4 regions of the Plantactinospora veratri genome follow, and region 4 is predicted to be linked to each of the others. Evidence: riboswitches for the same ligand, from Rfam matches in the RefSeq annotation. Region 4 holds a riboswitch; each other region holds the start of a gene.
The links. A riboswitch is a leader RNA that binds a small molecule or an ion and turns the genes downstream of it on or off. The one in region 4 is predicted to bind S-adenosylmethionine.
Positions count from the first base shown of each region.

Region 1: linked by a shared signal. The riboswitch ahead of V1634_RS32715 (ABC transporter substrate-binding protein) and the one ahead of V1634_RS30900 (aminotransferase class V-fold PLP-dependent enzyme) in region 4 are both predicted to bind S-adenosylmethionine.
Region 2: linked by a shared signal. The riboswitch ahead of V1634_RS13650 (GNAT family N-acetyltransferase) and the one ahead of V1634_RS30900 (aminotransferase class V-fold PLP-dependent enzyme) in region 4 are both predicted to bind S-adenosylmethionine.
Region 3: linked by a shared signal. The riboswitch ahead of thrC (threonine synthase) and the one ahead of V1634_RS30900 (aminotransferase class V-fold PLP-dependent enzyme) in region 4 are both predicted to bind S-adenosylmethionine.

Region 1 covers NZ_JAZGQL010000036.1:44,817-51,949, reverse strand. The annotation lists gene V1634_RS32740 (nuclear transport factor 2 family protein) at 38-448, shown strand; gene V1634_RS32735 (CG0192-related protein) at 509-1,153, opposite strand; gene V1634_RS32730 (cytochrome P450 family protein) at 1,357-2,547, shown strand; gene V1634_RS32725 (amino acid ABC transporter ATP-binding protein) at 2,584-3,369, opposite strand; gene V1634_RS32720 (amino acid ABC transporter permease) at 3,362-4,156, opposite strand; gene V1634_RS32715 (ABC transporter substrate-binding protein) at 4,235-5,116, opposite strand; SAM riboswitch class I at 5,376-5,467, opposite strand; gene hrpA (ATP-dependent RNA helicase HrpA) at 5,574-7,133, opposite strand, start outside.
Region 2 covers NZ_JAZGQL010000008.1:316,686-323,818, reverse strand. The annotation lists gene V1634_RS13675 (GNAT family N-acetyltransferase) at 1-215, shown strand, start outside; gene V1634_RS13670 (MerR family transcriptional regulator) at 295-1,116, shown strand; gene V1634_RS13665 (GyrI-like domain-containing protein) at 1,118-1,741, shown strand; gene V1634_RS13660 (DinB family protein) at 1,814-2,344, opposite strand; gene V1634_RS13655 (alpha/beta fold hydrolase) at 2,508-3,356, opposite strand; SAM riboswitch class IV at 3,591-3,706, shown strand; gene V1634_RS13650 (GNAT family N-acetyltransferase) at 3,719-4,354, shown strand; gene V1634_RS13645 (DUF6585 family protein) at 4,459-5,217, opposite strand; gene V1634_RS13640 (DUF2625 family protein) at 5,333-5,659, opposite strand; gene V1634_RS13635 (hypothetical protein) at 5,593-6,273, shown strand; gene V1634_RS13630 (glycoside hydrolase family 5 protein) at 6,428-7,133, opposite strand, start outside.
Region 3 covers NZ_JAZGQL010000001.1:478,575-485,707, forward strand. The annotation lists gene V1634_RS02160 (GNAT family N-acetyltransferase) at 162-608, shown strand; gene paaN (phenylacetic acid degradation protein PaaN) at 694-2,367, opposite strand; gene V1634_RS02170 (GNAT family N-acetyltransferase) at 2,432-3,448, opposite strand; gene thrC (threonine synthase) at 3,860-5,155, opposite strand; SAM riboswitch class I at 5,169-5,285, opposite strand; gene V1634_RS02180 (dienelactone hydrolase family protein) at 5,468-6,268, shown strand; gene V1634_RS02185 (DUF6295 family protein) at 6,310-6,588, shown strand; gene V1634_RS02190 (ABC transporter permease) at 6,663-7,133, opposite strand, start outside.
Region 4 covers NZ_JAZGQL010000033.1:7,626-14,758, reverse strand. The annotation lists gene V1634_RS30915 (AI-2E family transporter) at 1-1,048, opposite strand, end outside; gene V1634_RS30910 (GroES family chaperonin) at 1,172-1,510, shown strand; gene V1634_RS30905 (PrsW family intramembrane metalloprotease) at 1,546-3,084, opposite strand; SAM riboswitch class IV at 3,151-3,271, shown strand; gene V1634_RS30900 (aminotransferase class V-fold PLP-dependent enzyme) at 3,318-4,598, shown strand; gene V1634_RS30895 (FUSC family protein) at 4,673-5,905, opposite strand; gene V1634_RS30890 (FAD-binding oxidoreductase) at 6,081-7,133, shown strand, end outside.

The DNA of each region.
Region 1 (7,133 bases), on a different contig from region 4:
TCGGTTGCCGTTGACGACTGCCGATAGGCTGGAGAAAGTGACCCTCACCCACCGGGAAATCTTCGAACGGTACCTCCACGCCGGCGCGATCAGCCGGGATCCGGAGGCGGTCGCCGCACTGTTCACCGAGGACGGTGAATACGAGGCGCCGCTGCTGCCGGCCGGTCATCCGCTGCCGCGCCGGCTGGTCGGCCGGAGGGCGATCCGGGCCGGGATGGGTGCCTACCACAGAGAGCCGGCCTACCAGGGCACGGCTGACCTGGCGGAGTCCGGATACTCGTTGCACGAGACCGCCGACCCGGACGTCTTCGTCGTCGAGATCGACACGGTCCTCGTCGCGCCGACCGGGCAGCGTACGACCATGTCCCTGGTGCAGATCTTCCGGATACGCGACGGCCGGATCGCGAAGCTCCGCGACTACTTCCCGCCGCCACCACCCGCAGGGTAGTGCCGCCGGGCCGGTGGTCGACAGGCCCCCGGCCGTGGTGCCGCCGTGGGTGGTCCGGCCTCAGCGCAGGACGGCGTAGGCCAGCGCCACCGGGGTCGGCTGGCCGGGCCAGCTGCCGGTCAGGGCGGCGGTGCTCGGGGTGGCGCCGGTCAGCCCGCCGGCTCCGTTCTCGGGGCGGCGGAGGACGGTGAGTTCCGCGGCGTCCGTGACGATCGTCGTCGGCTCGTCCTCGACAACCCGACGGATCACGTGCACCGGCGGTACGGTGCTGCCCGGGGTGCCGCTGCCGGTCACGGTCATGCTCGGCGGGCGGACCTCGCGTACCCCGTCGACCTCGAAGAACTCCTCCGCCTGGCCGCTGCCGGTGACGATCGCGGCGGCCAGCGCGCTGGCGTAGACCGGGTCGCCGCAGGCGTCGTACACCCAGCGGCGGCCGAGCACCGAGTGCTCGGTGGTGCCGATCAGCCAGTCGTCGCCGCCGGGTAGCGGCGCGGCGCGGTAGGTGAGCGGCACCTGGTGCACCGGCCCGTCGCCGGACCTGACGAGCATAGTCTCGATCCCGACCGCTCCGTCCGGGTCGTCGAACCGGAAACTCGCGACGCGGACGACGTCGGCGGGGCCCCGGTACCAGCGCCGGCCGGGCAGCCAGTTCGCCAGGAGTTCGAGTTTGCCGGGATGCAGTGCGGCCCGGTGCAGCAGCGCCATGCGCAAGATCATAGCCGGCACTCTCGACGAGTACGGGCGCTGCACGCGCTCCGACGACCGGGCTCGTACCGGCGGCGGCGCACCCGCCGGGGCAGGGGTGCCGGGTCGCCGTGTCACCGCGCCCGGCGTCGACAGTGGCAGCATGGGAGGGAGCCCGGAGCCGCTCCGGCCGCGGGCCGTCCACTCGTCGTCTGGGGAGACGAATGTCGACCATCGCCAATCCGTTCGGGATCGCCGCCGATCTGCACCGGGTCCTCGCCGAGCTGCGCCGGGACAACCCGGTCGTGGAGGTCGAGCTGCCGACCGGCGTCACCGCCTGGGTCGTCACCCGTTACGAGGACGCCCAGCGGGCACTGAGCGACCCGCGGCTGGCCAAGGCCACCTCGGCCGGCGGGTTCAACTACCGGGGGATGATCCCGGACGACGTGGCCCGGGCGGTGGGCCGGCACATGCTGGCGCTGAACCCGCCCGACCACACCCGGCTGCGGCGGCTGGTCTCCGGCGCGTTCACCGCACGCCGGGTCGCCGCACTGCGCCCCCGGATCGAGGAGCTGACCGAGCAGTTGCTGGACGGCATCGCCGACGCCGAACAGGTGGACCTGATCGACCGGTTCGCCTTCCCGCTGCCGATCCAGGTGATCTGCGAGCTGCTCGGGGTACCGGCCGAGGACCAGGCCGACTTCCGGCGCTGGACGGATGCGATCGTGACCGGCCCGATGAACCCGGCCGGGCTGCCGCCCGCGCTGACCGCGATCGTCGGCTACATCCGTACGCTGCTGGCGGCCAAGCGTGAGCAGCCGGCCGACGACCTGCTCTCCGCGCTGATCGCGGTGCACGAGCAGGGTGACCGGCTCACCGACGACGAACTCGTCTCGATGGTCTACCTCTTCCTGATCGCCGGGCACGAGACCACGGTCAACCTGATCGGCAACGGCATGCTGCTGCTGTTGGCCGAACCGGAGCGCTGGGCCCGGGTGGTGGCCGAACCGGCGCTGCTACCCGGGACGATCGACGAGGTACTGCGCTACGAGGGCCCGGTGCAGAACGCCTCGTTCCGGACCGCGATGGAGCCGGTCGAGCTGGGCGGCCGGACCATTCCGCAGGGCGCGTCGGTGCTGGTGGCCCTGCTCTCGGCCAACCGGGACCCGGACCGGTTCCCGGAGCCGGACCGGCTGGACCTGGATCGCCCGCCCACCCCCAACCTCGCCTTCGGGCACGGCATCCACTACTGCCTCGGCGCACCGCTGGCCCGGCTGGAGGGGCAGATCGCCTTCGGCGCCCTGGCCCGCCGGTTTCCCGGGATGCGCCTGGCGGTACCGGCGGAGGAGATCGGCTGGCGGTCCAGCCTGCTGCTCCGGGGCCTGTCGGCGCTCCCGGTCAGGCCGCGCGGCTGACCGGGGAAGGCACACCGAGACGGCACACCGGACCGATCAGAGGACCTGGGAGAGGAACTGCCCGAGCCGGGCACTGCGCGGGTCCTCGAAGATCTGTGCCGGCGGGCCGGCCTCGACCACCCGACCGCGGTCGAGGAAGACGACCTGGTCGGCGACCTGCCGGGCGAAGCCCATCTCGTGGGTGACGACCAGCATCGTCATGCCCTGACCGGCCAGGTCCGCCATCAGCGAGAGCACGCCCTTGACCAGTTCCGGGTCGAGCGCCGAGGTCGCCTCGTCGAAGAGCATCACCCGGGGCGACATCGCCAGTGCCCGGGCGATGGCCACCCGCTGCTGCTGGCCGCCGGAGAGCCGGCCGGGTCGTACGTCCGCCTTGTGCCGGAGCCCGACGAGGTCGAGCTGGCGCAGCGCCAGTTCGGTGGCCTCGTCCTTGGAAAGCTTCCTGAGCTGCCGGAGCGCGAGCGTGACGTTGCGCAGCACCGTCATGTGCGGGAAGAGGTTGAACTGCTGGAAGACCATGCCGATCCGCTGGCGCAGCGCGTCCGGATCCTGGTCGAGCACGCTCACACCGTCCAGCAGTACGTCGCCCTGGTCCGGCTCCAGCAGTCGGTTGACGACCCGGAGCAGGGTGGACTTCCCGGAGCCGGAGGGGCCGATCACACAGGCGGTCTCGCCCCGGCCGACCTCGAGGTCGATGCCGCGCAGCACCTGGTTCCGGCCGAACGCGAGATGTACGTCGCGGGTCGCGACGCTGACCGACTCGTATCCGGGACCTGCCCCGTCCGGTCGGGCCGACACCGTCGGAGTGACAGACTCAGGCATGCTGGGTTCCCCTTCCACCCGTCGGTAGCGCGGTCTCGCCGGCGAGCGCCACCGGATCCTCCTCGTCGGGTTCCGGGCCACCGGCCCGGCCGTCGCGCAGCCGCCGGTCGACCCAGTTGACCAGGTGGGTCAGCGGCACGGTGATGACCAGGTAGAAGAGCCCGGCGAGCAGCAGCGCGGACTCGTTGCCGGTGTTCGCCGCATAGTCCTGGCCGATCCGGAACAGTTCCCGCTGGCTGGCCACCAGGCCGAGGAAGTAGACCAGGCTGGAGTCTTTGATCAGTGCGATGAGCTGGTTGACCCAGGCCGGCAGGACCCGGCGTACGCCCTGCGGGATGATCACCAGGCGCATGGCGGCGCCGTGCGACAGTCCCAGCGCCCGGGTCGCCTCCAGCTGGCTGGCCTCCACGCTCTGGATGCCGGACCGGAAGATCTCCCCGATGTACGCCGCCGCGATCAGCGACAGCGCCAGGATGCCCAGCGGATAGGGGTTGGGGCCCCACCAGGCGAGCCCGAGCGGTGCCAGCCCGACCCCGATCAGCAGGATGGTGACGGCGGCCGGCAGTCCCCGGAACACGTCGGTGTAGATCCGCGCCGGCCAGCGCAGCCACCGGGTCCGGGCCAGCCCGGCCATCGCCAGCAGCATGCCGAGCAGCGTCCCCACGATGGCGGAGAGCAGCGCCAGCAGCAGCGTGTTGGGCAGCCCGACCGTGAGCATCTCGGGCAGTGCCTCGCGCATCGACTCCCAGTCGAAGAACGTCTCCCACAGCGTCGCCAGGGTCTCCATCGCCTCGCCTGTCTCGGATCCGGAGTCGCCGGCCGGCCGGGGGCGGCCGGCCGGCGACTGTCTGGTGTGCGGGCCGGGTCAGCTCGCCGGGGTGGCGGCCGGGCTCGTCGGACCGGCCTTGACCGGCGGGTACGTCACCGTGCCGCTGCCCGGCTTGAAGCTTTCCGGCACCGGCCGCCCGGGATAGTACTGCTCCTGGAGGCGGGTCCAGGTGCCGTCCTCGATCACCTGGTCGAGTGCGGAGTTCAGCGCCTCGCGCAGCGGGTCGGCGCCCTTGGCCACCGCGAACGCGGTCGGCGCCGAGCTGAGCTGCTTCTCGACCAGCACGATCTTGCCGCCACTCTCCTGTGCGGACTTCTCGCCGATCTCGGCGGGTGCGATCCAGGCGTCGGCGGTCTTCGACTTGAGCTGGTTGATCGCGCCGTTGTAGTCGGGTACCCGGACCGGGTCGAGACCCTCCTTGGTGGCGTAGTCGTCCTGCACGGTGCCCTGCACCACGACCACCCGCTTGCCCTTCAGCTCGGCGAAGCTCCTGATCGGCGAGCCGGCCGGCACGTCGAGTCCGAAGTAGCCGAAGTCGTACCCGTTGCTGAAGTCGACGGTCTTGCGCCGCGCCTCGGTGATGGTGATCGACGACGAGCCGGCGTCGAACTTGTGGTTGTTGACCTGGGCGAGCAGCGCGGAGAACTCGGTGCCGACGAACTCCACCCTGAGCCCGAGCTTGCCCGCGACGGCGGTCATCAGATCGTTGTCGAAGCCGGTGAACCTGCCGTCCTTCAGGAAGACGTTCGGCGGTGCGTCGGTCAGGGTGCCGACCCGCAGGGTCCCGGGTTGCAGCAGGTCGTAGGGGTTGTCGGCGGTGTCGCCCGACGACGAGCCGCCGCAGGCGGCGACCGCACCGAGCAGCGCGACGGCGGCGACCCCGGAGAGGAGGCGGGTGGCGAGTGAGTTGATGCGCATTGTGCTGAAACTCCATGAAATATCCGGCGACGGTGTGCCGAAGGACCACCCGACCGGTCAGGTCATGGGCAGTGCGGGACGGCGTCGCTCAGGGGGTGCTGACGAGATGGTCGGAATGCCGCCGACCGGCGGTCGCGGTCAGGCCGAGGCCCGACAGAGCATGGTGCTGGTCCGGCAGAGGTCGACGTGTCGACGCCACCGGTGCCAGACGACGTGCAGCCGGCTCGCCCGCCCGGCTCGGATGCTGCGCACTACGGAACCTCCATCGATCCTGGCGGTAGCACCCGCACCCACGGTGGGGGGTTGCTGCGACGTCGACGAGCCAGGTCTCTCGGTCGCTCTGGATGGCCGGAGCACAGCCTACTCAACCAGGTCCCCGACATTCCAACTGGTCAGGGCCGGGATGGCTGTGTCGCTCGCCACCCACCCCGCCGCGCCGCCCGGCCGGTGCGGGGGCTCAGCCCGCCTCGGCGACGTCCATCGCCCGGTAGATCCGCTGTTCCGAGATCGGGTACGGCGTACCGAGCGCCTGGGCGAAGACGTTCACCCGGAGTTCCTCGATCATCCAGCGGATCTGCCGTACCGCGTCGGCACCCCGGCGCGCCGGCGGCAGCGCGTCGACCATCTCCCGGTACTCCTGCTGCACCTGGGCGATCCGGGCCTGCTGGTCGCGGTCCCGCTGCGGGTTCTGCGGCAGCCGGTCGAGGCGGCGCTCGATCGCGGTCAGATAGCGGGGAAGGTCGGCGAGGCGGGCGTAACCGGTCTCGGTGACGAAGCCGCGGTGCACCAGCCCGGAGAGCTGGGCCCGGATGTCGGCCAGCGCCGCCACCATGGTCAGGTTGTTGGTCCGGGCCAGCCGCTGCTCGACCGCGTAGGCGGCGGCGAGCACCCGGCGTACCCGGTCGACGACCTCGACGGTGGTGTCGACCAGATCCGCCCGGACCCGGTCGCGCAGCGCGGCGAAACCCTCGGCGTCCCAGGCCGGCCCGCCGGCATCGGCGATCAGCTTGTCCACCGCCGCGTCGGCGGCGTCGTCGAGCAGCTCCTGCACGTTGCGGTGCGGGTTGCGGCTCAGCGCCAGCTTCGCCTCGTTGGAGAGGCGGCCGGAGACGAACTTCTGCGGCGAGCCGAGGGTCAGCCGGAGCAGCCGCCGGGTGCCGGCCCACATCTGGCGGCCCTGCTCGGCCTCGGTCTCGAAGACCCGTACCCCGACCGTGTCGCCCTCGTCGACCAGGGCCGGATAGGCGGTCACCAGGTAGCCGGCCCGGTCCTGCTCGATCGAGCGCGGCAGCGTGCCGATGCTCCACTCCCGCAGCCCCGACCGTTCGACGTCCGGGGCGGCGGCGGCCACCATCCGGCGTACCTGGGTGGTGAGCTGCCGTTGCAGCGCCGGCAGGTCCTTGCCCTCGGCGACGGTCTGCCGCTCCTCGCCGACCACCCGGAAGGTGGGGCGCAGGTGCGCCGGCAGCCGCTCGACGTCCCAGGCGTCCCGGGGCACGGTCACCCCGGTCATCCGGCGCAGTTCCCGGGTCAGCGCGTCGAGCAGCGGCTCCCGGCCGGGCGTGATGGAGGCCAGCACCGCCCGGGCGTAGTCCGGCACCGGGACGAAGTTGCGGCGTACGGCCTTCGGCAGCGACCGGATCAGCGCCACCACGAGTTCCTCGCGCAGCCCGGGTACCTGCCAGTCGAAGCTCTCCGCGTCGACCTGGTTGAGCATCGGCAGCGGGATGTCCACCGTCACCCCGTCGGTCTCCGTCCCCGGCTCGAACCGGTACGTCAGCGGCAGCGCCACCCCGTCGGAGTGCCACTCGTCGGGGTAGTCGGCCGCGTCGAGGGCGCCCCGTCCCTCGTTGATTAGCATCTGCCGGTCGAAGGTGAGCAGGTCGGGCCGGTCCCGGCGGGTCTTCTTCCACCAGGCGTCGAAGTGCCGGCCGGAGACCACCTCGGCGGGGATCCGCTGGTCGTAGAAGGCGTACAGCGTCTCGTCGTCGACCAGGATGTCCCGGCGCCGGGCCCG
Region 2 (7,133 bases), on a different contig from region 4:
GCGTCGCGACCCGGGCGGTGGGCCTGATCCTCGACGTCGCCTTCGGGGAACTGGACCTGCACCAGGTGATGGCCGGCACCCTGCTGCACAACACCGGGTCACAGCGGGTACTCGGGCGCAACGGGTTCGACCGGATCGGCGTCGCCCGGGAACACGTCGAGATCGCGGGGAAGTGGCAGGACCACATCCTCTTCCAACGCCTGACCGACCGCTGACCACCCGGGCGTACCCGGTCACCCGCCCGCGCCGGTGCCGGCTGGACCCTCCCTCGGTGGGAGGGTCCAGGATAGGGCGGTGACCAGGGAACTCCTGCCGATCGGCGCGTTCGCCCGGCTGTGCCGACTCAGCGTCAAGCAGTTGCGGCACTACGACGAGGTGGGTCTGCTGCGGCCGGCGAGCGTCGACCCGGCCACCGGCTACCGCTACTACCGGCGGAGCCAGGTGCGGGACGCGATGGCGATCGCCCTGCTCCGGGGTCTGGACGTCCCGCTCGCGGCGATCACCCAGGTGCTCACCGGCGACGACGACACGCGGGCCGCCGTGTTGCGTACCGAACGGAGCCGGCTGGCCGAGCGGATCGCCGCACAGCAACGCAGCTGGCAACTCCTGGACCGGCTGCTCACCGGCGACCTGCTCACCGACGGGCTGCTCCGGCACGAGGTGACCCTGGCCCGCGAGCCCGCCCGCCGGCTGCTGGTCCGCCGCGCGGTCTGCGCACCGGAGGAAATCGGCGCGACCCTCGGCGGCGAGATCGGCCCACTGCTGGCCGGGATGTCGGGACTCGACTGGAGACCGCCGGTCTGGGGCCTGTTCCCGGTCGACCTGGGCAGCCAGCTCCGGGTCGCGGTGGGGGTGCAGAGCGAGGTACCCGCCGACGTCGTGGCCGGGACGGCCGTCGAGGAGCTGCCGCCGGGTCCGGTGGCGGCGGCGGTGCACGTCGGACCGTACGAACACCTGACGTTGACGTACCAGGCGGTCTTCGCCTGGATCCACGAGCGCGGGCTGCGCCCGTGCGGCCAGGTGCGGGAGGCGTACCTGGCCGACCCGGTGACGACCGAGCCGGCTCAACTGGTGACCCGGGTGGTCGTGCCGATCGAGGACGAGGAGCCGAGCTGAGATGACCACCACGCCGACGAGGACCGATCTGAAGAAGGTCCACTTCCAGTTGTACGCGGCGGGTACCGCCCCGGCACTGGTGGAGGTACCGGAGTTGCCGTACCTGGCGATCGACGGTGTCGGAGACCCGGACGGGGCCGGGTACCAGCAGGCGGTGCGGGCGCTGTACACGGTCGCGTACGGGCTGCGCTCCCGGCTGCGCCGGGCCGACGTGCTGGACTACTCCGTCGCGCCACTGGAGGGGCTGTGGTGGGGGTCGGCGGAGTGGGACCCGACCGGCCAGGACCGGTCGACCTGGAACTGGACGATGCTGATCCTCCAGCCGTCGCAGGCGGCGCAGCCGGATCTGGTCGCGGATCTGGTCGCGGAGACGACCCGGAAGAAGCCCGGGGTACCGGTGGACCGGGTCGAGCTGCGCCGGTTGACGGAGGGGAGGAGCGCGCAACTGTTGCACATCGGGCCGTACGGCGAGGAGCGCCCGACCCGCGACCGGCTGATGGCCTTCCTCGACGAGTCCGGGTACCGGATCTCGGGGCACCACCACGAGATCTACCTGTCCAACCCGGCCCGGACGGCCGCGGCGAGGCTGAGGACGATTCTCCGCTATCCGGTGGCGCTGCGCTGAGACGGTCCCCCCGGCGGGCGGTCGCCAGCGGCGATCCGCTCGGCCACAGTGGACGGTGTTCCTCGCGGAGGCTCAGGGCGTCGCACGAGCCTCGTGCAGCAGCCGGAGCTGGCCGAGTTCGGCGACGTTCTTCATCAGCTCCGCGTTGACCCAGGCGACCATGTGCGCGACGGTGTGCGCCGGGTCGCCCTGCCACGGGAACGGGGCGGTCTCGTCGAGGTCTGCCTCGGTGAGCCCGTCGAGCACCGACAGCCACTCGGTGCGGAGGGTACGCAGCCAGGCGATGGTCGCCGCGAGGTCGCCGGGCCAGTGCACCTCGGTACGGTCCGGCGGGGTGCGTCCCCCGGCGTGGTCGACGGCCGCGCTCCACCACCAGCCGAGGTGCCAACTGAGCCAGCCGACGGTGGGAACCGGGACCGGATCCGGCTCGGTGTCCGACCAGTCCGGCAGCCATCGGCCGGCGTCGTCCGGGCGTACCGTCCAGGAGAGCGCGGCCGGCTCCCAGAGCAGGTGGGCGGGCTCCAGCCGCTCCAGGTGGTACTCGAACAGCGACCAGGTCAGGTCGAACTGCCATCGCAGCAGCTCAGCGCGGGATGCCGACATTGCGCGATCTTCGCATCGCAGCCGTGGCCGGGCGAGCGGTTATCCACGACTCAGGGGGTCGTCGGTCGGATCGACGCCCCGGCGGGAGCCGGTCGCGTGTTCGCAGAGGATGGTATCGATGTCCGAGCCGCGCGGTTGCTCGTTTCCGACCGGAAGAGCTGGCTCAGCCCCGTCTGCCGACGATCTCGGCCACCTCGCCTGGTCTGGACAGGAACGGCGCGTGTGCGGACTCCAGCGTCACGACGGAGGTCGGATTCTCCGGGAAGGCGGCGTCGGCCTCCGCGACGAGTACCCGCTGGAGGGCAGGGCGGATCGCCATGTCCCGGGCGCAGACGACGTAGGTGCGGGGGAGGGAGCCCCAACCGTCCCGGGTCAGCCGGGTGGTGCCGCGCATCATGCTGACCGGGGCGTCCGGGGTGAGCAGGCCCAGCGCGGCATCGGCGACGACCGGGTCGACGTCCGCGTAGAACGCGTCGCGAAGCAGCTGGCGGTAGGCGGGGTCGTCCGAGGCGAGGTCGAGCCGCAGCGCCCCGATCACCGCGGGGTCGCCCCGGAGGGCGGGCAGGACCACCGCGCCCGAGTTCTCCGGCAGCGCGAAGTACCCGTCGGCCGCCTTGTCCGAGGCGGGCATGATGGCGGCGAGGTACACGGCGTGCGCCACCAGTTCGGGAACCTGCTGCGCCGCCCGGGTCAGGACGGGGCCGCCCATGCTGTGCGCCACCACCGTGACCGGGCCGCCACGGCCCAGCGTTTCGATCTGCGAAACCAGCAGCTCGGCCGCCTGGTCGAGGCCCACCTCCGCCACCGGCGAGAACTCGGTGGCCAGCTCATCCGGGTCGAACGGACGCATGGTCAGGCACTCGGGTCGACGCGCGCGCAGCCCGTGCCCGGCCATGTCGACCGCCAGGGTCGGGCGGCCGTACGGCAGGAGGTGGGCGATGACCTCGGTCCAGCACCAGGCACCGTGCCAGGAGCCGTGCAGCAACAGGATCGGGGTCGACCCGGGGGACATGGCCGCTCCTTTCGATGACCACGGCGTTGCGGTTGACGTCCATCGCCCTCCGCTTCAGCGTTCCGGGTCGGCCGGCGGCGACATCCGGCAACTGACGTGGCTTCAACAATCGCAAACGATCAATATGTCGCCATTCCCGACCGGCCGTAGACCCCTCTGCCGCAACGACGGTCGCCGAGGGGATGACCCGGCGCAGACCGGCGCGACGGAGGCGGTGTTACGATCATCGGCGAAGGTCATGAGCGCCAGCGCGAAGCCCCGGCTTGCTGGCCGGCAACCCTCCGTTCGCGGGCGGGGTGCTCCGGGTGAGGACCAGGCTCGGCGCGAGTGCCGTCGAGCAAGCCGCGAAGCAGGAGGTCCAGGTGACGTCGATCCCTTCCTTCGACCAGGACACAGCATCCGGACAGCACCTCAAGCCGACCGGCCAGGTGCGACCGCGGCTGCGCCTCGCCGGTGCCGACGACGCCGAGCAGATTGCCCGGCTGCACGCCGAGAGTTGGCGCCGGCACTACCGTGGCGCCTACGCCGACTCCTTTCTCGACGGCGACGTCGCCGCCGACCGGCACTCGGTCTGGTCGGCACGGCTGGCCGCCCCGACCAACAGCCAGACGGTGGTGGCCGAAGACGACAGCCGGCTGGTCGGCTTCGTCCACGTCGTGTTCGACCACGACCCCAGTTGGGGCAGCCTGATCGACAACCTGCACGTCGTGCACGGCCGCCAGCGGACCGGCGTCGGCACCACGCTGCTGGCCCACGCAGCCCGAGCCGTCCTGGAACACGCGACGGCCGAACGGATGTACCTGTGGGTCCTCGAGCAGAACACGGCGGCGCAGCGGTTCTACCGCGCCTGCGGAGCCCGCGGCGTCGAGACGGCGACAGTGTCACCGCCCGGCGGAGACCCTTCCCGACTCAACGGTGCTCCCCGCAAGTTCCGGATGGCCTGGCCGGACGTCACAGCCCCGAGCGGGCTCGACACCCGTCGCCGAGACCGCGAGTAGCGCGGGGCCGTCTACCTGACCCTGGCACCGCAGTTCCTCGACGTGCGGGGCCCCGTGCTGGTCCCGGTCTCGGCGCCCGGACCCGCTCCTGACGCCCGTCAGCCTCAGGGCAACGCCTTCACCGGGTTCGCGGGCCCGCCGCGTGTGGTGGCCGCGATCCTGAGCAGGCAGGCGAGATCCGGAATCGTCCTGACCTGCCGCGAGACGACCTGCTCGCCGGCGCGGTTCCAGATGCGCAGCCGCACCCGCCCCCGCTCCACCCGTGCGACGTCCGACCAGGCGACGAACCGCCGTCCGTCGCGCACTCCCAGCTTGCTGACCGTGATCGGGCCGAATGCGCTGCTGCCGGTCTCAGTGATCTCCCTGGTCCGGCGCGGGTAGGTCACCTCGGCCACCGCCCGCTCGACGGCCTCGGCGAGCCGGCCGACGCCTGCGTAGGGGGGTCTGGCCAGGTTGAGCGTCGTGCCGTCGGTCAGCTCCAGTACGCAGCGCGGAAACTCCTCAGCCGGGCCGAGCTGGTAGATCCGGGTCACCCAGACCCGGACGTGCGCGACCTCGTCCCACCTGAGCAGGCGGGTCACGGTGGTCGTCCCGGTCGTGGTGAGCAGGCCACGGGTGCAGAGGTACAGGTGACGGCGGGACTTGCGCCAGGCGGGTACGGCGAACAGCACCCCGAGCCCAGCGGCCCCGGCGCCGATCGCCCGCCCGACATCGTCGCCGAAAAGCAGCCCGAACCCGCCGAGCACGCCGCAGGTGACCGCGAAACTCAGCTCCATCGCCACCGTCAGCCGATAGCGCTCGACCACCTCACCGAGGCCGGTTTCCGCGACGATCTCCGCAATCTCGGGCGGGCAGTTCCGCATCCGACGCTCACCTCCCGGACGATCGCTGCGACGGATCCGTTTCCCATCGTCGTCCGGGCGGTCAACCGGTTCGCCGGCTGGGACGGCCGGGACCGGCGGGCGGCGCGATGCCCCATCACACGTCGATCCGCACCGATCCCGCGTCTGCACTGGCGGCGAGGAACGCGACGGTCTCGTCCTGCATCGCGAACAGTTCCCGGATGGGAGCTGGCCGACGTGACGTGGCGGCGAGGTCCGCCTGTGCCTCGCTGGACCACAGGAACGGGTACACCGCCAGACCGTGTGACGCCGCCAGTTGCTCGACCTCGGCGTGCCATCCGGGCCAGCGCTGCGACTCGTAGAACTCGGCCGTGCCGCCGGATGTAGGGTCGCCCGGTGACCGCGTACGACATCGCCGCCCGGCTGCCCACCATCGACCGGCTGCGGCAGCGCTGCAAGGCACTGGCCGTGCTCGACCGCATCATCGACGAGGGGCACCCCTACCACGCCTATACCTCGACCTGGGGCACGGACGAGGCGGCACTGATGAGCAGCGGCAGCGGCGACGAGTGGACCGTGGTGTTCACCGCCGACGGCGCGTTCATCCGGGTCTTTGATCATGAGTCGGCGATGTCGCCCTACGGCGATCCGGACCACGAGTTGTGGCCGGGCCTGCTCGACGGCCTCCCCGTGGTGTTGCGTCCCCAGGTGGAGGAGCCCGCCTTCTGCGATGAGACCGGCCGGTTCGTCGCCACCGCGGTGCTGTGGCGGTCGGTTGGTGACGACCGCTGGCACGCTGGCGAAGGCATCACCTTTCCACCACCGGACGGGTTCGACGATGACGGCGGACCGGACGGGTCCGGGATGCTCGAAATCCTGCTCGACGACATCGTCGACCGGTTCGTCGAGTACGCCGGCGACTACTACGAAATGGAGGTGGACCGGGCAGCAGTGGAGTACGTCGTCGCCCACCGGCCGCTTACCGACACCGTGGTAAGCGCACTGAACCCTCGGCACACCGTCGCCGACCTGGCAGAGGATGTCGCCGCGATCGGCTACCCGAGCACCGCGCTGTAGCGGGCCGCAGACCCGTGGCAGGAGACCCTACCCGGCCGCACCTTCGAGTAGTGCCGGTACGACGAATCCCCCGGCACCGAGCATGATGCTCGGCGCCGGGGCACCTTTCACCGTGATCGTCGGCTCGGTCAACCGGCTGTGGCGTGGAGCAGACTCACAGTCCCCAGCCGTACCGGATACGATCGCGGCCGGAGGCATTGCGGACAGTGAGGTTCAGGTTGGTGCCGCTGCCGCTGAGGGCGAACATCGAGTACCAGTCGTAACCGGAGCTTCCGGTGGGCTTGCCGCCGAGGGCGGGCCAGTAGGTGCCGCCCATCTGGTTGTCCCGCATGACCTGGGTGACGGCGCGAATGTGCCGCACGAAGTTGTCGGTGCTGTTCGCGTTGCCGTAGTTGAGGCCGTTGTCCATGGGCGCGCCGTACTCGGTCACGATCGCGCGGGAGGCGCAGTTCCCGAGGCGGGTCTGGATGTGGCTTCGGAAGGCGTCGTACGTCATCGCGTCGTAGAAGAAGGCGTAGTGGTGGAAGGAGAGCAACGTCCCGTTGAAGCGGCTGTCGTTGCAGACGTCCCGCAGGTCCTGGCTGTAGCCGGTGCCGCCGATGAGCACCCGGCTCGGCACCGCCGAGTAGTGGTAGCTGAGCCAGTTCGCCGCGACGTTGCGCCAGTCCGCCGAGCTGTAGCCGTGCGGCTCGTTCATCGGCTCGAAGTAGACGTTGGTGTTGGAGCCGTAGGTGTTGGTCACGCGGGACCACATCGTGTTCCACGCGGCGAGGTTGGTGATCCTGCCGCCGGAGGCGGCGCCGTCCTCCCAGTACGCGAGGATGACCTTGAATCCGCGGGCGGTGGCGGCGTCGATGGCC
Region 3 (7,133 bases), on a different contig from region 4:
CGCAGACCACCACCGGGCCGCGGTCCGCGCACTCCACCGACCGCCCCGGAGCGACCGCACCGGACCGGGGCACCCGGACGACCGATTCCGGTCGCCGGCCAGCCGTCGACGTCCCACCGGTCCGCCGGGTACGCCCCGGCGACGCCGCCCGGGTCCGGGCGATCCGCCTGGAGATGCTCGCGGACTCGCCGCTGGCCTTCCTCGAGACGCTCGCCGACGCGGCGGCCCGGCCACACTCCGAGTACGCGGCCCGGATCGCCGGGATGTCGACCGGGTACCGGACGGCGGCCTTCGTCGCCGAGGTCGACGGCCGGGTCGTCGGGCACGCCGGGGGGCAGGCCGCACCCGGCCAGCCGGACCTCACCGTGGTCTTCGCCGTCTACCTCAGCCCGGCCTGGCGGGGCAGCGGCCTGCTGGCCTCCCTGGTCGAGGCGGTGGCCGACTGGTCGAGGGCGGCCGGCCGGCCGGAACTGCTGCTGGAGGTGGTGGTCGGCAACGACCGAGCGGTACGGGCGTACCAGCGGCTGGGCTTCGTCGACACGGGGGTACGGGTCGCGCACCCGACCATCCCGACGCTGCGCGAGCTACAGATGCGCCGGACCGCCTGAGCCGCGCCGCCACCCCGCCCACCTGCCGGTTAGGAAGGGCCCCTTCTTCTACCGAAAGCGATAAGAGGGGGCCCTTCCTTACACCTCAGTTGTGGCGGCGGGCCTGCACCACCCGGAACCGGTTGGCGACGTAGGCGCCGTCGGTCAACGCGGCGTTCGCCGCCGGGTTGGCACCGCTGCCGTGGAAGTCCGAGAACGCCGCCGACTGGTTGACGAAGACGCCACCGGTGAGGTTGCAGGAGAGGTGCACCCCGGTCTCGATCGCCGCGATCTCGGCCGCGTCCAGCACGGCGTTGTCGGTGGAGTAGACCGAGGCGGTCAGCGCGCCCCGCTCGCCGACGGTCTGCCGCAGGATCGCCAGGCTGTGCGGGGTGGAGTCGGTGGCGATCACGAACGAGATCGGCCCGAACCACTCCCGCCCGTACGTGCCGACCTCGTCGGCACCGAGCTTCGCGATCAGCGGCGTACGCACCACCGCACCCGGATAGTTGGGGTGCTCGACCGGGCGGGACGGCAACACCGGCTCGCCGACCCCGGCGACCTCGTCGAGTCGGGCCAGTACCCCGTCGTTGACGATCGCGCCGGTCAACTCGACGGCCCGGGCCGGGTCGCCGGTGAGCTTGCCGACCACCCCGGCGATGCCGGCGGCGACCTCGTCGACGCTCTTGTGCCCCTGGTCGGTCTCGATCCCGTCCCGGGGCACCAGGATGTTCTGCGGGGTGGTGCACATCTGTCCGCTGTAGAGGACCAGCGAGAAGCCGATGTTGCGGCACATCCCGGCGAAGTCGTCGGTCGAGTCGACCACGATGGCGTTGACACCGGCCTTCTCGGTGTAGACGGCCGCCTGCCGGGCGTTCGCCTCCAGCCAGTCGCCGTACTCGGTGGAGCCGGTGAAGTCGACGATCCGGACCTCGGGGCGGAGCGCCAGGGTGGAGGCCAGCTTCTCGCCCGGCGCTTCGGGGGCGAGCAGGATCAGGTTGGGGTCGAAGCCCGCCTCGGCCAGCACCTCGCGGGCGTACCGGACGGTGACGGCGAGTGGCAGCACGGCCCGGGGGTGCGGCTTGACCACCACCGGGTTGCCGGTGACCAGCGAGGCGAAGAGTCCGGGGTAGGTGTTCCAGGTCGGGAAGGTGTTGCAGCCGATCGCCAGCGCCACCCCGCGCGGCACCACGTGGAAGTTCTTGGTCATCCGCAGCGGGTCGCCCTTGCCGGCCGGCTTCTCCCAGGCCGCCGTCGCCGGGTGCCGGGTCATCTCCCGGTACGCGTAGGCGAGCGCCTCCAGCGCCCGGTCCAGCGCGTGCGCGCCGCCGGCCTGGAAGGCCATCACGAACGCCTGCCCGGTGGTCGCGTGCACCGCGTTGGCCAGCTCGAAGACGTGGGCGTGCAGCCGGGCGAGGATCTCCAGGCAGACCCCGACCCGGGTCTGCGGCCCGGCGTCCCGCCAGGCCGGCAGCGCGGTCGCGGCGGCGGCGAGCAGCACCTCGGAGTCGGCGTGCGGGTAGCTCACCCCGAGGTCGATGCCGAACGGGCTCGCCTCGGTGGCCACCCAGTCGCCGGTGCCGGGCTGGTCGAGCGGGAACTTGCCGCCCAGGTACGCCCGGAACGCCGCCTCGCCCTCGGCGGCGGCGGTCTCGCCGTAGACCCGGGGGCTGGGCGACTCGGGGTACGCGGACCAGTAGGAGCGTTCGGTGATCGCGGTGAGCGCCCGTTCCAGGGTGTCGGTGTGCCGGGCGAAGAAGGGGTGCGGGGTCTCCGTCATCCCGCCATCATGCCGCACCGGCCCGGCCGGTCCCAGCCTCCGCACCCGGGGCGGGCGCCGCTGGTCAGAGGGTTACCTGCCAGGTGTTGAGCCCGGCGACCGCCCGGAAGCCCAGCGCCTCGTTGATCGAGATCATGTAGTCGTTCGACGCCGCGTTGTAGGTGTCGACGACCCGCAGCGCCGGCTCGTGCTCCCGGATGTGCCGCAGGTTGTCGACCTTGATCACGGTGCCCAGGCGGTGTCCCCGGTGCGCCGGCTCGACCAGGGTGATCTGCTGGAAGGCGTGCCAGTCGCAGCTGGTGTTCATGCCGATCCCGGTCCAGGCCACCAACCGGCCGGTGGCGTCGTGCCGGGCACCGCTGTTGTACCAGTACTGGCCGCGCTCGTGGTACGCCTCCTCCATCTCGCGCAGCCGGCCCACGTCCGGCCGGGCCGCCTCCCAGGTCAGGTCGCCGAGCGGCGCGTCGCTGATCAGGCGGCTGTCGAGGTAGGCGACGTCCTCGGCGTACTCGTCGGGGGTGGCGCCGCGCCAACGCACGATCGAGTAGCCCTCGGCCCGGGCCAGTCCCTCGGTCAGCAGCCGGTCGAGTTCGGTCTCGTCGAGTGTGGTCAGGTCGAGCCGGCGGCGTATGTCGGCCAGCGCCGGTTTGGCACCCATCGCGGCGGCGAAGGCGTCGCCCGGTGTCGTCGGCGCGGCCTCGGGGCTCATGTTCGCCACCTCGCCGATGATCCGCTTGCGGCCCTCCTGGCGGACCAGCCGCACCGCCTGCTCGTAGAGCGCCCGGCCGACGCCCCGGCGGCGGTACTCCGGGTGGACGGCGAGCACCAGCCCGGCGTTCTCCAGGTTCTCCCGCTGGGGCAGCGAGACTGCCAGGTAGCCGACGGCCACCCCGTCGAGATAACCCAGCGCGTGCCGGTCCTCGTCACCCGGCCACGGTCGCCGGAGCGCGGCGAAGAAGCGCTGCCGGGACAGCGTCGGCACGTCGGGCTGGTCGACGGTGCGCGCGGAGGACTCGATCTCGTACGCCCGCTCGGTGGCGGCGACGTCGGCGACATCCAGTGGGGTGACCACGGTATCCATGCTCTGCAGAGTGCCGCTTACACGAAAGGGGCGCGACCGAATATCGAGGAACCGTCACCCGGATCGGCGGATTCGCGTTGAGCCGAAGGGCGGGCGACGACGTCGGCCCGACCGGGCGAGAGAGTTTGGTCGGGAGGACGCCCGCACAACGCCTCCGGCGCTGGGTCGTAAGAGCTTTGAAAGTCTACGGCGGTGCGTCCTCCCGCACGGAGCATCTTGCGACGTGCAGATGCAGTCGTCAAGTCCCCTTCCGCGTGTTTTCGTTACGGGCGGCAAAACAGCAGCTACGCACCGCATCCGTACCGCCGGGTCCGGGTCTCCGCCGATGGAACCGAACGATTCCACCTGCAAGTTGCACGTGCATCTGCCCGGGCACGGTTCGGGCAGATCCAAAAAATTCTTCCGGAAAATTCAGCCGAGCAGACCCGCGTCGCGGGCCGCCCGCAGCGACGGCTTGACCCGGTACGTCGGACCGACCTGTGCCGCCACCGCGTCCAGGGTCTTGAGACCCTCGCCGGTGTTGTAGACGACCGTCTCGGCATCCGGGTCCAGCCGGCCGCTCGCCACCAGCTTGCCGAGTACGGCCACGGTCACCCCGCCGGCCGTCTCGGCGAAGACGCCGGTGGTCCGGGCCAACTGCCGGATGGCGGCGCGGATCTCGTCGTCGTCGGCGTAGTCCATCCAGCCACCGGTACGGCGCACCGCCTCCAGGGCGTAGAACCCGGCGGCCGGGTCGCCGATGTTGAGCGACTTGGCGATCCCGGTCGGCCGGACCGGGGTGATCACGTCGGTGTCGCCGTGCAGCGCGACCGCGATCGGGTTGCAGCCGGCCGACTGGGCGCCGAAGACCTTCCAGCCGTTCGCCGGCGCCTCGACCAGTCCGATCTCGACCAGCTCGCTGAACGCCTTGTCAATCTTGGTGAGCAGCTCGCCACTGGCCATCGGGATGACCACCTGCTCGGGAATCCGCCACCCCAACTGCTCGGCCACCTCGTAGCCCAGCGTCTTGGAGCCCTCGGCGTAGTACGGCCGGACGTTCACGTTCACGAACGCGGTGTCGGCGAACTCGTCGGTCTCGACCAGCTCGCCGCAGAGCCGGTTGACGTCGTCGTACGAGCCGTCGATCGCGACCACGTCGCCGCCGTAGACGGCGGTGGTCACCACCTTGCCCTGCTCCAGGTCACCAGGGATGAAGACGATCGACGGCACCCCGGCCCGGGCCGCGTGCGCGGCGACCGAGTTCGCCAGGTTGCCGGTCGAGGCGCAGGCGAACCGGGTGAAGCCGAGGCCACGGGCGGCGGTCAGCGCCACCGACACCACCCGGTCCTTGAACGAGTGGGTGGGATTGGCGCTGTCGTCCTTGACCCAGAGCGGCGCCCGGATGCCCAGTTCGGCGGCGAGGCCGGCGGCCGGGACCAGCGGGGTCAGCCCCGGGTCGAGGGTGACCCGGGTGGTCGGGTCCTGGCCGGTCGGCAGCAGCGCGGCGTACCGCCAGAGGTTGTCCGGGCCGGCCTCGATGTCGGCCCGGGTGACCCGGGCCAGGGTCGCGGCGTCGTAGCCGACCTCCAGCGGGCCGAAACACTCGTAACAGGCGTGCTGCGCGATCAGCGGATATTCGGTGCCGCAGCCGCGACAGACGAGAACGCGGGCGGGATTGGGGGCCACCGGGCTGGTCTGGCTGGGGGTCGCGTCGATGATCGACGTCATGGCGATAGCCGTCCTCTCATCTTTCCCTGGCGCCGCACCGCGCGGCGGGGACGGATTTGGCACCTGCTCCGCCGTGGAGTGGTTGCCGGGGCGTCGTCGGGCCGTATCCCTCAGCCCCTCTGGATGAGGTATGAAGTTGTGCCGACAGTCTACGGGCACCGCCAGCCGCTGTCCCGGGTCTGTTCGCGGTGTGAGGAAGATCCCCACGCCGGACCACCGGACCGCCGTCGAGCGCCGGCTGAAATAGTTACCCCGGGCTGACGAGAACTCGGGTACGGCCACCGTCCGGCCGGGCGGGACGGGAGCACGGCGGTGCAGGACGGGAGCGTGACGGTGCGGGACGCGATGCGGGCCGGAGACGCGATGCGGGCCGGAGACGCGATGCGGGCCGGAACGGTCCGGATCGCCGGGGCGGGCGGCGACGAGATCGAGGCGTACCTGGCCCAACCTCTCGACGCCAGGCCGCACGGCGGGGTGGTGGTGATCCACCACATGCCCGGCTACGACGAGGCGACCAAGGAGATCACCCGTCGGCTGGCCAGCTACGGGTACGCGGCGATCTGCCCCAACCTGTACTCCCGGGAGGCACCCGGCGCCAGCCCCGACGACGCGGCGGCGGCGGCGCGGGCCGCCGGCGGCGTACCCGACGACCGGCTCGTCGGCGACGTCGGCGGCGCCGCCGAGCACCTGCGCGGGCTACCGGCCTCGAACGGCAGGGTCGGGGTCATCGGGTACTGCTCCGGTGGCCGGCAGGCGTTCCTGGCCGCCACCCGGCTGCCGCTGGACGCCGCCGTCGACTGCTACGGCGCGTTCGTGGTCGGCGACCCGCCGGACGACTTCCCGCTGGCGGTGCGGCCGCTGTTCGACCAGGCAGGCAGGCTCTCCTGCCCGCTGCTCGGGCTCTTCGGCGCCGAGGACCGGTACCCCGCACCGGCCCAGATGGACGAGCTGTCCCGGGAGCTGACCCGGCTCGGCAAGCCGCACGAGTTCCACACCTTCGCCGATGCCGGGCACGGCTTCTTCGCCGTCGACCGGCCCAGCTACCGGCCGCTGGCCGCCACCCAGGGGTGGCAACGGGTCCGGGACTTCTTCGACCGCCACCTGAACGCCTGACCGGGACGAATCCCGTCCGTCCCGAGCCCGAGGAGGCCGGCATGTGCACGTACGTCACGGTGAAGCGCGAGGTCGACGGCAGCGGCAAGGGTGCCGGCGGCTGGTTCCCGGTCAGCCACACCTGCGTCTACGTGGACCATCCGACGCACGCGCCGTACGCACACACCCTCAACATCGACTTTCTGAACCCGGCCGCCGGCCCGGGGGCGCGGGTCGCGGTCGAGCTGACCGAGGAGTCGGCGCTCGCCCTGGTCGAGGCGATCCAGGCCGCCCTGGCCGCCGCCCCGGCCGGGCTGGCCAGCCGCGACCAGAAGGTCTGACCCGGGTTTCCGCGAGCGGCGCCACAGGCACCTGCCGACCGGACGCTCCGCGGGCCGTGTCGGGCCGGGCCGGCTCAGAGCGACCGGGACTGCCGCACCAGGGCCCGGCCCACCCCGGCCACCGCGACGACGGCGACCACCCCGAGCAGCAGGCAATGCGGCCAGACCTCCGCGAACCCGCGCAGCAGCGCCTCCCGGAGCGCGGTGACGCCATGGCTGACCGGGTTGACGACGGCGAGGATCCGCGGCACCGTACCGAGGTTCTCGATCGGATAGAACGACGGGCTGGCGAAGAGCAGCAGCGGCACGAGTACGTTCACCAGCACGGTGAACCGCTGCGCGTCCCGGACCACGGTGGCGAGCAGCAGGCAGAGCGCGTTGAAGGCCAGCGCGGCGAGCAGCGCCACACAGAGCAGCGCGGCCCAGCGGTCCGCCGGCCAGCGAACCCGGAACAGCGCCGCCGAGGCCGCCAGCGCGGCGACCGTCTGCGCGGAGACCAGGGCGGAGCCGGCGAGCAGCTTGCCGGCGACGTACTGCCACCGGGT
Region 4 (7,133 bases):
GCTGCACCCCGATCACCACGCCGAGGATGATCAGCGCGGTCACCCAGCCGCTGTCGACCAGGGCGACCAGCACCGCCACCGCGCCGGAGAGGGTGGCGCCGACGATCGGGATGAACGCGCCGAGGAAGACCAGCGCGGCCAGCGGGAACGCGAACGGGATGTCGAAGATGACCAGGAAGATGCCGATCCCGACCGCGTCGATGAACGCGACGAGTACGGTCGCCCGGACGTACGCGACCAGCGTCGCCCAGGAGGCCCGGCCGGCGTCGTCGACCCGCCACCGGGCGGCCACCGGGAGCAGCCGGACGAGGAAGCGCCAGATCTTCTCGCCGTCCCGGAGGAAGAAGAAGGTGGCGAAGAGCACCAGCAGCGCCCCGGTGAGCAGCTCGGCGACGGTCGCGGCGGTGGAGACCGCCCCGCTGGTCAACGACTGGGTGTTTTCGTTGATCCACTGCTCGCCCTGCTCGATGTACGAGTTGAGCTGGTTGTCCGACAGGTGCAGCGGCCCGGTCTTCAGCCACTCCTGGATCTGCCGGATACCGCTGGTGGCGTTGCGGCTGAGGTCCGGTACGCCCTGGATGAACTCGTTGACCACCAGGGTGAGCGTGCCGACCACCGCGGCCAGCCCGGTGACCAGCACCACCGCGGTGGCCAGGGAGCGGGGGAAGCGGGCCCGGAGCAGCAGCCCGACCAGCGGGGCCAGCAGGGCGGAGAGCAGCAGCGCGATCGCCAACGGAATGATCACGATCCGGACCGCGCCGACCAGCCGCAGCAGTGCCCAGGCGACCAGGCCGATGACGATCAGCCGCCACGACCAGGCGGCGGCGATCCGCAGCGCGTGCGGTACGTCCGCGTCGTCCCGGCTCGACGTCGACGGGTGCAGTTCCCTGGCCGGTTCGCCCCCGACCGGCGGCGGGACGGGCGCCGCCTCGGGCGTGGCGGCCGGACTCACCCCCGCCGGATCGGTGTGCCCGCCGGACGGGTCCGACGAACGTCCGAACGCGTACGCGCGACGAATCCTTGCTCGTAGCTGCTCGAAACGGCGCAAGCGCACCTCCCACGGCGGAACCGGCCTTCCTACGGTAGCCGCACCCTGACCGGCCGGCTCGGACGGCCGGCGGGGGGTGACACCGGCGACCCGCCCGAGGTGGCACGCGGTACCGTTCCGGTCGTGACCGCCGAGGAAACCAACGACAACGGCCTGCCCATCCGCCTGCTGCACGACCGGGTGCTGGTCCGGGCGGACGGCGGCGAGGGCGAGCGGCGCTCGACCGCCGGCATCGTCATCCCGGCGACCGCCTCGATGGGCCGGCGGCTGGCCTGGGCGACCGCGGTGGGTGTCGGTCCGAACGTGCGCTCCATCGTCTCCGGCGACCGGGTGCTCTTCGACCCCGACGACCGGTCCGAGGTCGAGCTGCACGGCCGGGAGTACGTGCTGCTGCGCGAACGCGACGTGCACGCCGTCGCCGCCCAGCGGGTAGAGACCGACTCCACCGGCCTCTACCTGTGACGCGCCCGGCCGCCCGCCGCCACTGACGCTCGGAGTCAGCGCCGGTACGGCCCCGGCCAGGGTCCGACCGGCCCGGAGCCGGGTGCGGGCGGTCCGCCGTACGGGCCGGGTGCTCCGGGGTACGAGGCCGGCGGTCCGCCGTACGGGCCGTACCCGGGGGCGGGGTAGACCGGAGCCGGTGGGCGCGGGGGCGCCACCAGGACCACCGGGATCGGTACCACCGGCTCGGCCGGCGCCGGCAGGGTCCGGCGGGAGCCGTCCGGGAAGGACAGGTGGTAGCGGGATCCGTCCCAGATTCCCGCCGGTGCCTGCGGATCCCGGCCGACGAAGACCCTGCGGGCGGCCTGGATCGCGTCGAGCAGCCGGCGTTCCTCGTCGAGCTTGCGGGCGAGCTGCGCCGGCCGGCGCTCCAGCCCACGCACCAGCCCGTCCCGGAGCAGGGCGAGCCGGGTCGCGGAGATCTGGAGCGCGCGCATCGCCTTGGCGCCCTCCTCACCGGCGATCCGGCGGGCCCAGCGGCGGGCCGCGTGCCGCCGGCCGAGGGTGCCGAGCGCGGCCAGTTCGGGTGGGGTGAGCCAGCCCGTCGAGACGTAGTCGGGGAGCCGGCGCTGGGTGAGCCGGCCCTCCCAGCTCCGGACCCAGACGGCCAGGCCGACCACGCCCAGGAAGATCGGCACCATCAGCCCGAGGTAGCTGTAGAGCAGGATCAGCGGCTCACCGGAGAGCTGGGTGAGGGTCGCTGCCAGGTTCCAGGCGCCGTGCAGCATCATCGCCAGCAGCAGGCCGGCGAGCGGGGCGAGGATCCGGATCGGGCGGCTGGCCGACCGGACGGCGATGCCGAGCCCGATGCCGGTCATCGAGGTGAAGAGCGGGTGGGCGAAGCCGCTGATCAGTACCCGCAGGATGAAGATCCCGAAGACGTTCTGCGCACCGGTGGCCGGGCCGTACTGGTCGACGCCCTCGGCGTAGCCGTGCAGGCCGAAGTAGAGGATGTTCTCGACCATGGCGAAGCCGACCGCCGACAGACCACAGTAGACGATGCCGTCGGTGATCCCGGACCACTTGCGGCGCTGGTAGAGCAGGAGCAGAAGCGGCCCGAGCGCCTTGGTCAGCTCCTCGATGAAGGGCGCGACCAGCACCCCGACCACCGGGAGGGGGAGCTGGAGGGTGTCGGCCGCGAAGGTGTTGGTGCGCAGCGCGGCGAAGGTGGAGACCGCCGCACCCCAGCCGAGGCAGAAGGCGAGATACTTGACCGGCTCCGGGTCGTACCGGTCGAGCCAGAGGAAACAGGCGACCAGTACCGGCACCGGCAGCGCCGCCGCGCCCAGCCCGATCAGTGGCGGCGTGACCCCGGCCGGCGACACCAGTTCCCAGGCCATCAGCACCGCGCAGACGACGATCAGCGCTATCGCCCCGATCATCGTCAACAGCCGGGCCAGGCTGCGCCGCTCGGGCGCCGCCACCTCCGGCAGGCCGAATGCGGGGGGCGGGAACTGCCCCGACGGGGCGGGCGGCCACGGCGGGGTCGGCGACGGCGGCTGGGGCGCCGCCGTACCGGGCGGGGTGTCGGCCATGTGATCAGCGTAGTTCCTCCGGCCAGCCCGGCCGGACCACAACCGGGCCGGTTATGCTCTCTGGCAGGTCACGAGCGCCAGCGTCAAGCCCCGGCTTGCTGGCCGGCAACCCTCGTCGAGGTTCGCGGTGGGGTGCCCCGGGTGATGACCGGGCTCGGTGCGCGCCCGCACCGGGCAAGCGCGGACCCCGTCCCCACCCGCTCCGGGGTCCCTGGCCACCGGAGGTATCCCCGATGAGCACCAGTGTCGTTTCCGCACCCGCCCGGCCGACCGGCGTAACCGCACCGGCAACGTCGACTCCGGCAGCGCCGCTCGGGGTGCTCGGAGTGCCGGGACAGATCAACCTCGACTACGCCGCCACCGCACCGTGCGCGCAGGCCGCCGCCGACGCCGTGGCCGAGCTGCTGCCCTGGTACGGCAGCGTGCACCGGGGCGCCGGAGCGCTCTCCCGGCGCAGCACCCTGGCGTACGAGCGGGCCCGGCAGCAGGTCGGCGACTTCCTAGGGTCACGCGCGGACGACCACGTCGTCTTCACCCGCAACACCACCGACGCGCTCAACCTGCTGGCCCGGGCCCTGCCGCCCGGCACCCGGGTGGTGACCTTCGCCGCCGAGCACCACGCGAACCTGCTGCCCTGGCCCACCGGTACGGTCCGGTTGCCGGTGCCCGGCTCGGTCGCCGACGCCGTGCGAGCGGTCGACGCGGCACTGCGGGAACTGCGCCGGGGCAGCGGCGGCGGCGCACCGATCCTGGTCGCGGTGACCGGGGCCAGCAACGTCACCGGCGAGTGCTGGCCGGTCGCCGACCTGGCCCGGGTCGCCCACCGGCACGGCGCCCGGATCGCGCTGGACGCCGCCCAGCTCGCCCCGCACGCCGAACTGGACATCGCCGCCCTGGCAGTCGACTACGTGGCCGTTTCCGGACACAAGCTGTACGCGCCGTTCGGAATCGGCGTACTGGCCGGACGGGCGGACTGGCTCGACGCCGCCCCGCCGTACCTGGCCGGTGGCGGTGCGACCCTCGGGGTCGGGGCGGCCACCCATGACGTGCGCTGGGTCGAGGGGCCCGCCCGGCACGAGGCGGGCACGCCCAACCTGCTCGGCGCGGTGGCGCTGGCCGCGGTCTGCGCTGCCCTGGCCGGGGCGGACCGCAGCGCGCTGTACGCGCACGAGCAGGCCCTGCTCGCCCGGCTGCGGTCCGGGCTCGCCGCCCTGCCGGAGGTGGTCGAACTGCGTACCTTCGACGCGGCCGCGCCCCGGGTCGGCATCGTCTCGTTCGTGGTCGCCGGCCGGGACTCGGCGGCGGTCGCGGCCGACCTCGCCCAGCGCTGGCAGCTCGGGCTGCGGGACGGGCTCTTCTGTGCGCACCCGCTGGCCCGGCGGCTGCTCGCCGAGGCGGCCGCCCGGAGCGGGCGGCCGGACCTGCCGCCGACCGCGCTGCGCGCGAGCATCGGGCTGGGCAGCACCGCCGGGCACGTCGACCGGCTGCTCACCGCCCTGGCGGCCCCCCGCTGACCTGCGCCGCGCCCGGCACCCGGTGGTCCGCGCCCGGTGCGGGCGCGCTGCCGGGCGGAGTGGCGGCGCCACGGTCAACGTGCCGGGCCCATCCCGAACGAGGGGCCACCGGAGCGTCGGTCCGACGGCGGCATGTCGGGCTGCCGGGCGGCCTCCGCGGCTGCCTCTCCGGCGTGCCCGCCCGCCGCCCGGCGTACGAGCTGGTTCGCCTCCAGCCGTTCGATGCCGGTGGCCCGGAGCAGGTCACTGCCGGTGGTACGCACCTGTGCGATCACCACGCTGCCGGAGAACCCGACCCCCTCGGCGTACGCCCGACCGGCCTTGCCGATCGCCTGCAACGCCTGCTCCCGGGCGGCCTCCGGGCGTACGCCGTGCCCGAGGTCCCGGCGCAGCAGCCGTACCGCCTCGGCGAGCATGGTGACCGCGTTCGACATCTCCTCCGGGATCGGCTCCTCGTCCTCCAGCGCGGTGACCGCCCGCCGGATCAGGGTCCCGCTGTTGTGCACGGCGTGCTCGATGTACTCGGAACTCTCCACGTACTGGGTCAGCGCTCCCCGGCGGTGCCAGCGCACCGGTGCCAGGATCGCGGTCTCCCGGCCGCCCTCCAACGCCTCCTCGAAGCCCTGCAGGTGCCTCTCCACCTCGCGGAGCCGGTCCAGCGCGGCCTCTGCCCGGCCCGGATCCCGGACCTTGAGCGCCTCCCCGGTCTCGGAGAGTTCCTCGGCGAGCCGGCCCAGGGCCGGCCGGGCCGCCCGGTCCACCACGCGCAACGGGTTCAACGGCAGCACCAGTGCGATCACCACGAGCCCGGCGGCCCCGCCGATCAGCGCGTCGATGACCCGGGGGAACTCGATGGTGCCCCGCAGCGGCGATTCGACGGTCACGATCAGCACCGCGGTCGCCGCCGCCTGGGTCACCACCGCCGGACCACCGCCGAGGAAGATGGTGACCACGATCGCCAGGAAGACGATCACGCCGAGCTGCCAGGGTCCGGCGCCGGCGGAGAAGACCAGGGCGTCGCCGATGCCGATGCCGACCGCCACGCCAATGATCAACTCGACCGTCCGGCGGAGCCGCTGGCCGACGGAGGAGGCGAGGGTACCGATCGCGGAGATCGGTGCGAAGACCGGCGACGGGTTGCCCAGGAACTCGTGCGAGCCGACCCAGGCCAGCGCGGCCGCCACCCCCGCCTGGAGCGCCAGCACCAGGTTGAAGCGTACGGCGTGCCAGCGGTCCCGCACGGTGGCCCGGGACCGCTGCCGGAACTCCTTCGCCAGGTTGGCGATCCGCTCCCGATCGAGGTCCACGGGCGTTTTGGCCACGGTGGCCCGGACGGAGCGCATGGCGGGGACTACCCGCTGACGAACCGGTCGAACCCGTCCGGGCGGCGCCAGTGAGCGTCGACCGGGTTGTCCGAGGTGTTCCCCGACGGTCGGAAACGACCGTGGTCGACGTACTCGTCGGGCGACTAGCCTGCCAGGCATGCCGGATCTTCTCGACGACCTGCGGGCGGCGCTCGGCGACTCCGCCGTGCTCACCGACCCCGACCTGCTCCGCAGCCACCAGCGCGACGAGGCCGACCTCTGCGTGGCCGGAACACCGGCCGTGCTGGTCCGGCCCCGGACCACCGAGGAGGTGGTCGCGGTGGTCCGCACCGCCGCCGCGCACGGGGTACCGGTGGTGCCGCAGGGGGCCCGGACCGGGCTCGCCGGAGCCGCCAACGCGGTCGACGGGGCGGTGCTGCTCTCCACGGTGTCGATGGACGAGATCCGCGAGGTCGACCCGGTGAACCGGATCGCGGTGGTCCAGCCGGGCGTGGTCAACGCCATGCTGGCCGCCGCCGTCGCCAAGCACGGCCTGCGCTATCCGCCCGACCCCGGCTCGTGGGAGTCCTCCACCATCGGCGGCAACGTGGCGACGAACGCGGGCGGAATGTGCTGCGTCAAGTACGGCGTGACGACGGAGTACGTCCTCGGTCTGGAGGTGGTGCTCGCCGACGGTGAGGTGCTGCGCACCGGACGGCGTACCGCCAAGGGGGTCGCCGGATACGACCTGACCCGGCTCTTCGTCGGCTCGGAGGGCACCCTCGGAGTGATCACCGAGGTGACCGTCTCGCTCCGGCCGGCCGCCGAGGAGTCGCTGACCCTGGTCGCGGTCTTCCCCTCCACCACCGCCGCCGGCCGGGCGGTCGCGGAGATCTCCGCCCGGGGGCTCAGCCCGAGCCTGCTGGAACTGCTCGACCGCACCCATCTGGGCGCGATCGAGGCGTACCGGCCGATGGGGTTGCGCACCGACGCCGAGGCGCTGCTGCTCGCCGCCGCCGACACCGGCACCCGGGCCGCCGCAGACCTCGCCAAGCTCGCCGAGGTCTGCACGGCGAGCGGCGCCGACGAGGTCTTCGCGGCCACCGACGCGGAGGAGGCGGCGGCGCTGCTCCAGGCCCGTCGGCTGGCCCACCCGGCGATGGAGCGGTTCGCCGCCGCCACCTATCCGGACGGCATCGGCGGGCTGGTCATCGACGACGTGGCGGTACCC